2 linked regions of the Candidatus Microthrix parvicella Bio17-1 genome follow. Each later gene encodes a partner of the first gene's protein in a complex. Links are inferred from orthologs where the notes say so. Each region holds a gene or a part of one and is shown in the gene's direction. Other genes may lie near its edges. The genes, in order: secY and secG.

The links.
Region 2: the proteins of secY (region 1) and secG are in contact, whole or in part, in a crystal structure (PDB 5AWW), measured with the Thermus thermophilus proteins. The link is inferred for Candidatus Microthrix parvicella Bio17-1 from one-to-one orthologs. Residues at the interface, in WP_096411648.1 of Thermus thermophilus: Leu14, Gln16, Arg17, Phe20, Ile34, Pro35, Pro37, Ile72, Arg108, Arg109, Asn112, Gln113, Arg116, Ile117, Ile120, Pro145, Gly146, Trp147, Phe152, Phe155, Val156, Val159, Thr160, Val162, Ala163, Gly164, Ala166, Leu167, Trp170, Glu173; in WP_223903268.1 of Thermus thermophilus: Tyr5, Ile9, Tyr12, Leu13, Ala16, Leu19, Val20, Val23, Leu24, Gln26, Glu27, Pro28, Gln30, Gly31, Ala32, Asp34, Leu35, Met36, Gly37, Gly38, Ser39, Ala40, Asp41, Leu42, Phe43, Ala45, Arg46, Val48, Tyr53, Thr56.

Annotation. Positions count from the first base shown.
Region 1 is NZ_AMPG01000006.1:9,570-15,377, forward strand. Bases 2,825-5,808 are described here. They hold secY (preprotein translocase subunit SecY), read left to right. Parts: upstream 2,825-3,639; coding sequence 3,640-4,977; downstream 4,978-5,808. Other genes in these bases: rpsE (30S ribosomal protein S5), read left to right, coding at 2,825-2,955; rpmD (50S ribosomal protein L30), read left to right, coding at 2,955-3,140; rplO (50S ribosomal protein L15), read left to right, coding at 3,137-3,622; MPARV_RS0117880 (adenylate kinase), read left to right, coding at 4,977-5,621. Also shown: rplX (50S ribosomal protein L24), read left to right, coding at 1-213; rplE (50S ribosomal protein L5), read left to right, coding at 252-830; MPARV_RS0117840 (type Z 30S ribosomal protein S14), read left to right, coding at 830-1,015; rpsH (30S ribosomal protein S8), read left to right, coding at 1,030-1,434; rplF (50S ribosomal protein L6), read left to right, coding at 1,444-1,980; rplR (50S ribosomal protein L18), read left to right, coding at 2,000-2,365; more of rpsE, read left to right, coding at 2,368-2,824. UniProt on the Bacillus subtilis protein: The central subunit of the protein translocation channel SecYEG. Consists of two halves formed by TMs 1-5 and 6-10.
Region 2 is NZ_AMPG01000001.1:159,089-164,579, reverse strand. Bases 1,133-3,799 are described here. They hold secG (preprotein translocase subunit SecG), read left to right. Parts: upstream 1,133-2,184; coding sequence 2,185-2,415; downstream 2,416-3,799. Other genes in these bases: polA (DNA polymerase I), read left to right, coding at 3,466-3,799; MPARV_RS0100815 (ANTAR domain-containing response regulator), read left to right, coding at 2,850-3,455; MPARV_RS0100820 (hypothetical protein), read left to right, coding at 2,510-2,806; tpiA (triose-phosphate isomerase), read left to right, coding at 1,364-2,137; MPARV_RS0100835 (phosphoglycerate kinase), read left to right, coding at 1,133-1,307. In the rest of the region: gap (type I glyceraldehyde-3-phosphate dehydrogenase), read left to right, coding at 1-137; more of MPARV_RS0100835, read left to right, coding at 144-1,132; more of polA, read left to right, coding at 3,800-5,491. UniProt on the Bacillus subtilis protein: Involved in protein export. Participates in an early event of protein translocation.

The DNA of each region.
Region 1 (5,808 bases):
CAACAGCTTCTGGTCGAAGGTGTGAACGTGCAGAAGCACCACGACAAGCCACGTGGCCAGAACGAGCCCGGCGGTATCCGAGAGGCCGAAGGGCCCATCCACGTGTCGAACGTGGCCATGGTTGAGGGCGGTACCCCAACCAGGGTCGGCTACAAAATGGCCGACGACGGCACGAAGACCCGAGTCTCCCGGAAGAGCGGAGGTGACCTGTGAGTTCCGATACCGCAACCTCACCCGAGTCGTTGATCGACATGGGCGGTTATGACGGCGCCTCACCGGGGCCTCGTCTGAAGAACCGTTACAACGATGAGCTTCGTGATCAGGTTCAGGCTGAACTCGGCCTGGAGAATGTCATGGAGGTCCCCCGCCTCACCAAGATCGTGGTGAACGTGGGTGCCGGCGCTGCCACCGAGCAGAAGGCGCTGATCGAGAAGATCGTCACCGACATCACCATCATCACGGGGCAAAAGCCGATTGTCACCAAGGCCAAGAAGTCGATCGCAGGCTTCAAGCTTCGAGAGGGCAACCCCGTAGGCGTGAAGGTCACCCTCCGGGGCGACCGCATGTGGGAGTTCTTCGACCGGTTGGTCAACCTGGCCATCCCTCGGATTCGAGACTTCCGAGGTCTCTCCCCCAAGAGCTTCGACGGCCGGGGCAACTACACCTTCGGGGTCACCGAGCAGTTGATCTTCCCCGAAATCGATTACGACCAGGTGGACGCCTCCCGAGGCATGGACATCACCTTGGTCACGACCGCTCGTACCGATGCTGAAGGCAAGGCCCTGCTCGATGCCTTCAGTTTCCCGTTCCGACGTGAGGGGCAGCAGTAATGGCGACCAAGGCACTCATCGAGAAGGCCAACCGCAAGCCGAAGTTCAAGGTACGTGGCTACACCCGCTGCAAGCGCTGCGGTCGCCCACGTGCCGTCTACCGGAAGTTTGGACTGTGTCGTATTTGTCTGAGAGAGCTGGCCCACGCGGGGGAAATCCCCGGGGTCCGCAAGGCGAGCTGGTGAGAGGAGTCTGAACCATGTCAATGACTGACCCCATCGCCGACATGCTCACCCGTATCCGCAACGCGAACATCGCGATGCACGATCAGGTGCGCATGCCATCGTCCAAGCAGAAGCTGGCCTTGGCCGAGCTGCTCCGTCGTGAGGGCTACATCGGCCCCTACGAGGTGAACCCGGCTCCCAACGGTCCCGGCGAAACGCTGACGATCACCATGAAGTACTCACCGGAGCGCCGACGCGTGATCTCCGGTCTGCAACGGGTTTCCAAGCCCGGCCTTCGTATCTACCGCAAGTCCAGCGAGGTGCCCCGCGTTCTGGGTGGCCTTGGGATTTCGGTCCTGTCCACCAGCCAGGGGCTGATCACCGACCGGGAGGCGCGTCGCCGCCGGGTCGGTGGCGAGATCCTCTGCAACGTCTGGTAGGAGCGACACATGTCACGAATCGGAGAACAACCGATCACCCTGCCCGCCGGCGTCACGCTGGCCATTGACGGCGCGACCGTCACCGTCACGGGCCCCAAGGGCGAACTGAGTCAGGAGATCCCCGCCGGCATCGACGTGTCGCTGGGCGACGGCCTGGTCTCGGTCACGAGGCGGGACGACGAGCGGGAAACCCGTTCGTTGCACGGCCTGGTGCGCTCGCTGGTGAACAACATGGTCGTTGGTGTGTCCACCGGGTTTCAGAAGGACCTTGAGATCGTGGGTACCGGCTACCGGGCCACGGCGAAGGGCAAGGGCATCGAGCTCCAGTTGGGTTTCTCCCACTCGATTACCGTGGACGCCCCCGAGGGCATCACCTTCACCCTTCCTCGAAACACCTACATCGAGATCGCCGGCATCGATAAGCAGCTGGTGGGCCAGGTGGCGGCCAACATTCGGGCATTGCGTTCGCCGGAGCCCTATAAGGGCAAGGGTGTCCGCTACGCCAATGAGCACGTGAAGCGCAAGGCCGGTAAGGCCGGCAAGTGAGCCGGTCCAGGAGCATGAGATGACGAACAAAACCAACGCCAAACGCCGATCCCGGATTCGCCGCCACGCACGCGTGCGCAAGGCCGTGGCCGGAACCGAGCAACGCCCCCGCCTCGCCGTGTTCCGCAGCAACCGCCACGTGGTCGCCCAGGTGATCGACGACACGGCCGGGGTCACCCTGGCCGCAGCCTCCACGCAGGAGGCCGATCTGATCGGTGGCGCCACATCCAACAAGGAGGCGGCCGCGACGGTCGGCGAGCGAATCGCCGAGCGTGCCAAGGCTGCTGGAGTGACCACGGTGGTCTTCGACCGGGGCGGCTTCCGCTTCCATGGTCGAGTGGCCGCCCTGGCCGATGCCGCCCGTTCCGGCGGACTGGAGTTTTAGAGATGGCCAACAACAACCGTGGTAACTCCCGTGGCGGCGACGATATGTCGCTGCGCGAACAGCGGGTGATCAACATCAACCGTGTGGCCAAGGTGGTAAAAGGCGGACGTCGGTTCTCCTTCACCGCTTTGGTGGTCATTGGTGATGGTGCCGGTCGTGTCGGGCTTGGCTACGGCAAGGCCAAAGAGGTGCCCCTGGCGATCCAGAAGGGCACCGAAGAGGCCAAGCGAACCCTCATCAAGGTGCCGATGGCCGGATCGACCATCGTTCACCCCATCATCGGTGAGCTGGGAGCCGGTCGGGTGATGTTGAAGCCCGCTGCACCAGGTACCGGTGTCATCGCCGGCGGTGCCGCCCGCGCAATTCTGGAAGAGGCGGGCATCGGAGACGTGCTCTGCAAGTCGCTCGGTTCGCCCAACTACATCAACGTGGCCCGGGCGACCATGAACGGGCTCACCAGCCTTCGTCGCCCCGACGAGATGGCCCGCCTCCGCGGCCTCGACCCCGAGGAGTTCATGCCCCCCGCCCTGTGGCGTGCGTGGCAGGAGTCCGAGCGGGGCCCCGATGCCGAGCCCACCGAGGTTCGATAATGGCCAAGATCAAAGTGACCCAGACACGGTCGTCCATCGGTTCGAAGCCCAAGCAGCGTGGTTCGCTCAGGGCGTTGGGGCTTGGGCGGATCGGAAAGTCCAATGTCTTGGAAGACACCCCGGACGCCCGGGGCCAGATCAACAAGGTTCCTCACCTCATCAGCGTCGAGGAGGATGACTCATGAAAATTCACGACCTTGAACCGGCACCCGGTTCCAAGCGCCGCTCCAAGCGGGTCGGTCGCGGCATCGGTGGCAAGGGCGGCAAGACCGCCGGCCGCGGCACCAAGGGCCAGCGGGCCCGCAACACCGTGCCCGTCGCCTTCGAGGGCGGCCAGTTGCCGCTGTTCCAGCGCCTGCCAAAGCTTCGCGGCTTCAACAACCCGTTCCGGGTGGAGTATCAGCCCATCAACCTCGATACCATCTCAGAGTGTGGGTTGGACGAGGTGACCCCCGAGACCCTGTTGGGCATCGGGCTGGTGGGTAAGGGCTCGCTGGTGAAGGTGTTGGGCCGTGGCGAGATCAGCCGCGCCGTCACCGTGAAGGCGCATGCGTTCTCCGCATCCGCCGAGGCGGCGATTATCGCAGCCGGCGGCAGCGTTGAGCGCCTCGACCTGCCCTACAGCGTGCGGCCCGCCTTCCACGGATCTGCCCACACCAACCGCTAAGCGGTACTGGAGCACCTGTGTTTTCGTCGCTGCGCAACCTTTTTAAGATTCCGGAACTTCGGAACAAGGTGCTTTTCACGCTGTTCATTCTGGCGTTGTACCGACTGGGGTCCTACATCCCGGCGCCGGGCATCGACCAGTCGGCAGTGGCGGCAATCAAGGCGCAGGCCGAACAGGGTGGTGTGCTCAGCTACCTCCAGTTGTTCTCGGGTAACGCACTCACACAGTTCGCCATCTTTGCGTTGGGCATCATGCCGTACATCACGGCATCGATCATTCTGCAGATCCTGGGCGTTGTGATCCCCAAGCTGGAGGAATGGCAACAGCAGGGGGCGGTGGGCCAGCGGAAGATCACGCAGTGGACCCGCTACGTCACCATCGGCATCGCCGTGTTGCAGTCGACCGGCTTTGTCTACCTCTTCCAGAACGGTGGCGGCGGGCTGAGTACCAACGAGAACATCTCGCTGGTGACCAACTTCAACCTGGGCACGCTCTCCCTCATCGTGGTGACGTTTACCGCAGGTACCGCACTGCTCATGTGGATGGGCGAACTGATCACTCAGCGCGGCATCGGAAACGGCATGTCGCTGATCATTTTCTGCTCGGTGGTGTCCAGCTTCCCGTCGGTTGGTGCCAGCCTGCGAGCTTCGAACGGCTGGTTTGCGGTTGCGTTGGTTGCCGTGGTCGCCGCCATCCTGCTGGTGTTCATCATCTACATCGAAAACGGCACCCGTAAGATCCCAGTGCAGTTTGCGAAGCGTCAGGTGGGCCGTCGTATGTATGGCGGACAGAGCACCTACATTCCGCTGAAGGTCAACCAGGCGGGCGTCATCCCGATCATCTTTGCGTCAGCGTTCCTGCAGATGCCGGTGCTGCTGGTGAACGTGCTGCCCCAGACCGACTGGGGCAACGCCATTCGAAAGTGGATCAACGACAACCTGGTGGCGGCGGCCTCGCCGATCTATCTGGGCATCTTCGGATTGTTGATCTTCGCATTCAGCTACTTCTACACGTCGATCGCGTTCGACCCGGTGCAACAGGCCGATCAGCTGCGCAAGCAGGGCGGCTTCATCCCCGGCATCAGGCCAGGCCCGCAGACCGAGCGTTACCTGGCCAAGGTGCTCAACCGGATTACCTTCCCGGGCGCCCTGTTCATCTCGTTCCTTGCGCTCGCCCCAACCATCATCATCATCATGATCGTGGGCAAGGCCAACTCGGGCATTGCCTTCTCGATCGGTGGAGCATCGCTCCTGATCGCCGTGGGTGTGGCCCTCGAACTGATGAAACAGATCGATGGCCAGTTGATGTTGCGCAACTACGAGGGCTTCCTCTCCGACAAGCCGGAGAAACACTGATGAGGTTGGTCATCTTTGGTCGCCAGGGTGCCGGTAAGGGCACGCAGTCGAAACTGCTCGCGTTGCACCTCGACGTGCCCCACATCTCCACAGGGGACATCTTCCGCGCCGCCATCTCCGCAGGATCCGAGATCGGCCTGGCGGCCAAGGCCATCATGGACCGCGGCGACCTGATTCCCGACGACGTGCTGCGCGGCATCGTCGCCGAACGCCTGGCGCAGCATGATGCCGCCAATGGTTGGTTGCTGGACGGGTTCCCCCGCACCCCGAAGCAGGCCACCGACCTTGATGAGATCGCGGATCCACCGTTGGACCTGGCCATCAACCTCGAGGTTCCCGAGGACGTCGTGGTGCAACGGATCGGCTCGCGCCGAGTGTGCGAGGCCTCCGGCCACATTTATACCGTCGGCGACCCCGCCGCGGATTCGGCCCGCTGCGAGATTGACGGTAGCCCGGTGGTTCAACGCGACGATGACACCGAGGAGGCGGTTCGGCACCGCCTGGCGCTTTACGCCCAACAGACCGAACCGCTGCTCGGTCGTTATGACCGCGCCGGCATGTTGGTGACCGTCGACGGCGTTGGAGATGTTGATGAGGTCGCACAGCGCGTGGCCTCCGCCGTCGAGGGGCGGAAGGCCACATGAGCACCTCGGTTTTGTCTCACCGCCGGTTGGGGATAAGATTGTCAGTCGGCTCGGGCGCTCTTCGAACTTCGCAGCACGGTATTGCACCGTATGCGCCCATTTCTCCGGTTTCCAACCCCACCCGGGGCGCTGGCCGTTGCCGCCGCCCACACCTCGCACTCGGCCGCAATGGTCGAGTCCCGTCCGT
Region 2 (5,491 bases), on another replicon or contig:
CGGCCAGTTGCACGTTCGACTCCGGGCTGACCATGACTCAGGGCAGCCTGGTGAAGGTGCTGGGTTGGTATGACAACGAGTGGGGCTACTCCAACCGTCTGGTCGACCTGGCCGCCATCGTCGGCGCAGCGGGCTGAGTCGACGTGCCCTACGGCGTCCCGGTTCTGGAGGATCTCCCCTCGGTTGAGGGCCGATCCGTGTTGGTGCGTTGCGATTTCAACGTGCCGCTTCGCGACGGCGAAATCGCCGATGACCACCGCATTCGTGCGGCGTTGCCCACGCTGGAGTGGCTGACGTCGCGCGGGGCGGAGGTGACCGCTGTGACCCACCTGGGACGCCCCAAGGGTGCGCCGGATCCGGCCTTCGATGTGGCGCCGGTTCGTGCCCGCCTGGCCGAGTTGGCACCGGGCGTGACCCTGGGGGAGAACCTGCGGTTCTCCCCGGGGGAAACCGCCAACGACCCCGATTTCGTCGATGAACTGGTCGCCGGTCACGACTTGTACGTCAACGATGCGTTTGGTGCCTCGCATCGGGCACACGCCTCGATCGTTGGCCCACCCAGCCGGTTGCCGTCGGCGGCGGGACGCTTGTTGGCCCAAGAGGTCAGCGTGCTCCTGGACCTTCGCCGTCAGCCTCGACGCCCGTTTGTTGCGATCACCGGCGGGGCCAAGGTGTCGGACAAGCTCGGGGTGATTCGAGCGCTGCTCAACATCGCTGACGAGATCCTCATCGGCGGTGGTATGTGCTTCACGTTCTTTGCTGCGATGGGCCATTCGGTGGGTTCGTCACTGCTCGAACCCGACCGTGTCGACGACTGCCGGGCGCTCCTCGACGAGTTTGGTGACCGGTTGGTGCTGCCAACCGATGTGGTGGCGTTGGGTCCCGGCGGCAGGCTGGGCGATCCTTCGGCGGGCGGCGAGGTGCGAAACACCGGTCGTTCGTTACCCGAAGGCTGGATGGGGCTTGATATCGGCCCCGGAGCCGCTGCGGAGTTTGGTGATCGCATCGCCGAGGCGTCGACCGTGCTGTGGAACGGACCCATGGGCGTCTTCGAGGACCCGCGTTTCGAAGCCGGAACGCGCTCGGTTGCCCAGTCGGTTGCCGATTGCCGGGGCTTCACCGTGATCGGCGGGGGCGATTCGGCGGCGGCGATCGCCCAGTTTGGGTTGGGCGATCGCGTGGATCACATCTCCACCGGTGGCGGCGCCAGCCTCGAACTCATCGAACAGGGCGACCTGCCGGGGTTGGAGGCGTTGCGTCGGGCACCCAACGCCGCCACCGACGATGATGATGACGAGACCGAGTGAGCCGTGAATCCGAACAGCACGCAACCGACCAGCAGATCTACGAGTAGGGAGCCATCATGAGCCGACGCACGCCGCTGATCAGCGGTAACTGGAAGATGCATCACAACCACTTCGAGGCCATTCAGGTGACTCAGAAGTTGCATTACCGCCTCGGCGATCATGACTACGACGGGGTGGGCGTGTCGATCCATCCGCCGTTCACCGACCTGCGATCGGTGCAGACGGTCATCGGCGCCGACAGGATGAAGATCGCACTCGGCGCCCAAAACTGTCACGCGGAGGAGAAGGGCGCCTTTACGGGCGAGGTTTCGGCGCCCATGCTGGCCAAGCTGGAGGTTGCCCTGGTGATTGTGGGGCACAGCGAGCGTCGCCAATTGTTCGGTGAAACGGACGACATGGTGAACGCCAAGGTGAAGGCGGTGCTTGCGTCGGCGATGACGCCCATCATGTGTTGTGGCGAGACCCTCGAGGAGCGGGAGGCGGGCGACGCGGAAGCCAAGGTCGCCTCCCAGGTTCGGGGTGGGTTGGCAGGTGTGGCGGCCGACTCCGTGGCCAACATGGTGATCGCCTACGAGCCCATCTGGGCCATCGGAACCGGCAGGACGGCGACGTCCGAGGATGCGCAGGCGATGTGTGCCGCGGTGCGTTCGGTGGTCAGCGAGGTGGCCGGTACCGCGGCAGCCGATTGCGTGCGCATTCAATACGGCGGGTCGGTCAAGCCCGGCAACATCGCCGAGTTGATGTCTCAGGCCGACATCGACGGCGCCCTGGTCGGCGGCGCCAGCCTGGATCCCGACGACTTTGCCTCCATCTGCGCCTATCGCAGCTGAGGCGCTACGCTGCCCTGCCGCATTGCCGACGCTTCCCCGGAGTTCTCATGCAGATCGTTGCCACCATCACCCAGGTGCTGTTTTCGCTGGGATTGATCATCTTGGTGCTGGTCCACTCCGGTAAGGGCGGTGGGCTGTCCGACATGTTCGGCGGCGGAATGGGATCGGCGGCGGCGGGCTCGACGGTGATGGAAAAGAACCTGGACCGCATCACGGTGGTGATTGCGCTGTTGTTCACGTTCAATACGCTCATCCTCGCGTTCTTGATGAACAGCTGACGCCCGGTGGGCGTCGTCGATTCAGCGGGTTGCCCGCCTCATGGTGCACCGGAGTCCAACCGAGGCGCGTGGTTCTCGTAGTATGGGGCCCGTGATGGCAACACGTATTGAGCGACGCCTTCGGTCCAACCAAGAGAAGCTTCGACAGTTCCATGAGGATCTGTCGGTGGTTTCCGAGCAGCTGCAAGCGGTGAACGATGTAGCCGACGATGCCGAGCTGAGGTCGATCGTGTCCGAAACCCCACTCGCCGCCCACGAGGCCGGTGACGCCGTTCGTCAACGGGATGCGCTCTCTCGGGAACGTGACCACATCGTTGGGCGGATCGCCAAGCTGGAGATGGAACAGGACAAGCTGTTGGAAGACCTCACCGAACGCCAGGACCGTCGTTGATGTCCCGGTCGCCCGGCCGGTCGCCCGACCAACCACTGCGCCGATGAGCGCACGCATCCTGATCGCCGAAGACGAGGTGATCATTCGGATGGACCTGGTCGAGATGCTCGTCGCCGAGGGTTACGACGTGATCGAGCAGGTGGGGCGTGGTGATGAGGCCGTGGCCCGGGCCCGTGAGCTGGAACCCGATCTGTGCATTCTCGATGTGAAAATGCCCGGACTCGATGGTCTTGCCGCAGCACGAATCGTGATCGAGGAGGATCTCGCCGCGGTTGTGATCCTCACTTCGTTCTCGCAGCGCGAGCTGATCGGCGAGGCGGTGAGTGTGGGCGTTGGTGCCTATGTGGTGAAGCCATTTCAAGCGAGCGACCTTGTCCCGGCAATCGAGGTGGCCCTGGCCGGACGTGCGCAGTTGCAGGCCATGTCTGGACGGGCCGATGAGGCCGAACGGCGCCTGGAGCAGCGTAAATCGCTGGACAAGGCCAAGGGGGTGCTGATGGACGATTTCGCCATGGGCGAGCACGAGGCGTTCAGGTTCCTGCAAACCACGGCGATGTCCCGACGTTCCACCATGGCCCAGGTGGCCGCCGAGGTGGTTGGGGGCACCCTTCGCCCGGGCAACGGCGAGGGGCTCACGCCGAGCCAATAGGGTGGCGGGAATGCCCACCGTGATGCTCGTCGACGGGAACTCGCTCACCTATCGGGCGTACTTCGCCCTTCCAACCGACCTGGCGACCGCCTCCGGCCAGGTGACCAACGCCGTGTTTGGATTCACGTCGATGTTGGTCAACCTGGTGCGAGACCATCGGCCCGACCGGATCGTGGTCACCTTCGATCTGCCGGAGCCCACTTTTCGGCATAAGGCGGTCACAACCTACAAGGCCAATCGGGATGCCACCCCCGACCTGTTGGTGCAGCAGATGGAGTTGGTCCGACGCGTGGTGGACACCCTGGCGCTCCCCGTGGTGGAGGCGCCGGGCTTCGAGGCCGACGACGTGATCGCCACCCTGGCCGAACGGGCCAAGGTCGCCGGTGAGGACGTCATCATCGTCACCGGAGACCGCGACAGCTACCAACTGGTGGAAAACCCGCACGTACGGGTGCTGTACAACCGGCGGGGCGTGTCTGACTACGCGCTGTACGACGAGGAGGGAATCCTCGAGCGCACCGGCGTCAAGCCGTCTGACTACGTGTTCTACGCGGCGCTGCGCGGCGACCCATCGGACAACCTGCCCGGCGTTCCGGGAGTGGGGGAAAAGACGGCGGCCAAGCTGGTGAACAAGTACGGCACGATCGATGAACTGTTCGCCCATGCCGCCGAGCAGACCCCCAAGCTGGCCCAATCACTCGAAGCCAACGAGGATCAGGTGCGCATGAACGCCCAGATGATGGCGTTGATTCGCGATGTGGATCTGGCCGAGGAGGTCACGTCGCTGCGGGTGGGGAGTATCGATGCCGACGAAGTGGCCGAACTGTTCGGCTTTCTCGAGTTTTCCAGTCTGCAAGCCCGGTTTTCCGAGGCGTTCGGCGCGTACCTGAGTGCTCCGCTGGCCGCCGGCGATGCACGAGTGTTGGAGGCCGAGGTGACCGTGCCGGGCACCGCCGTCGAGGCCGCAAAGGCGCTGGAGGCGGCGATCGCCTCCGGGGTCGATGGCCCGGTGGGTGTCGCCGCCGACTGGCTGGGCGATCCCGGGCGTTCACCGCTGGCGGGTCTGGCGGTGGTGACCGATGCGGCTGCCGGGGAGGTGGCGTGGTTTCCTGATCCCGCCACCGGCGTATTGACCGGCTGCGACGACCAGGTGGTGGCGCTGCTCGGAGGCGACGTGCCGTTGGTCGCCCACGACGCAAAGCCGTTGTTGCGGTCGCTGCTGGGCCTGGAGGTGGAGGTGTCCGGCCTGGCGTTGGACACCAAGTTGGCCGCCTACCTGTTGGACCCCGCCGACGCACGGTACGACCTGGCCGAACTGCTGGCGCGCTACGCCGGTGCTGAGATGGCGGGTGCCGAGCCCACCCCGTCCGACCAGTTGGACCTTGGCGATGGACCCAGCGACCAACCCCACCAGGTGATCGCCCGGCGGGCATTGGCGGTGGAGGCGCTGGCCGGGCCGATGCGCGAGGCGCTTGAGGTCCGCGGGCTCGCAGCGCTGAACGACGACGTGGAGGTGCCGTTGGTGCGGGTGTTGGCGCGTATGGAGGACCTCGGCGTTGGCGTCGATCGGGACGCATTGCAGGGCCTGGCCGACCGTCTGGTGGCCGAGGTGGCCGAGGAGCGGGCGGCCATTGTTGCTACCGCAGGCCACGAGTTCAACGTCAACTCCACCCCGCAGCTCCGGCAGGTGCTCTTCGACGAGTTGGGCCTGACCCCGCACAAGAAGACCAAGACCGGCTACTCAACCGATGCCGCCACGTTGGAGAAGCTGCGGGGCGAACATCCCATCGTCGAACACCTGCTTCGCTACCGTGAGGTGGAGAAGCTGCGAAGCACCTACGGGGAGGGACTGCTGTCGGAGATCGCCCCCGACGGTCGCATTCACGCGACCTTCAACCAGACGGTGGCCCGCACCGGTCGGTTGAGTTCGGATCAGCCCAACCTGCACAACATCCCGGTCCGGTCCGAGGAGGGGCGTCTGTTTCGTCGAGCGTTCGTACCGGCGCCCGGCTATCGCCTCTGCGTCGCCGACTACA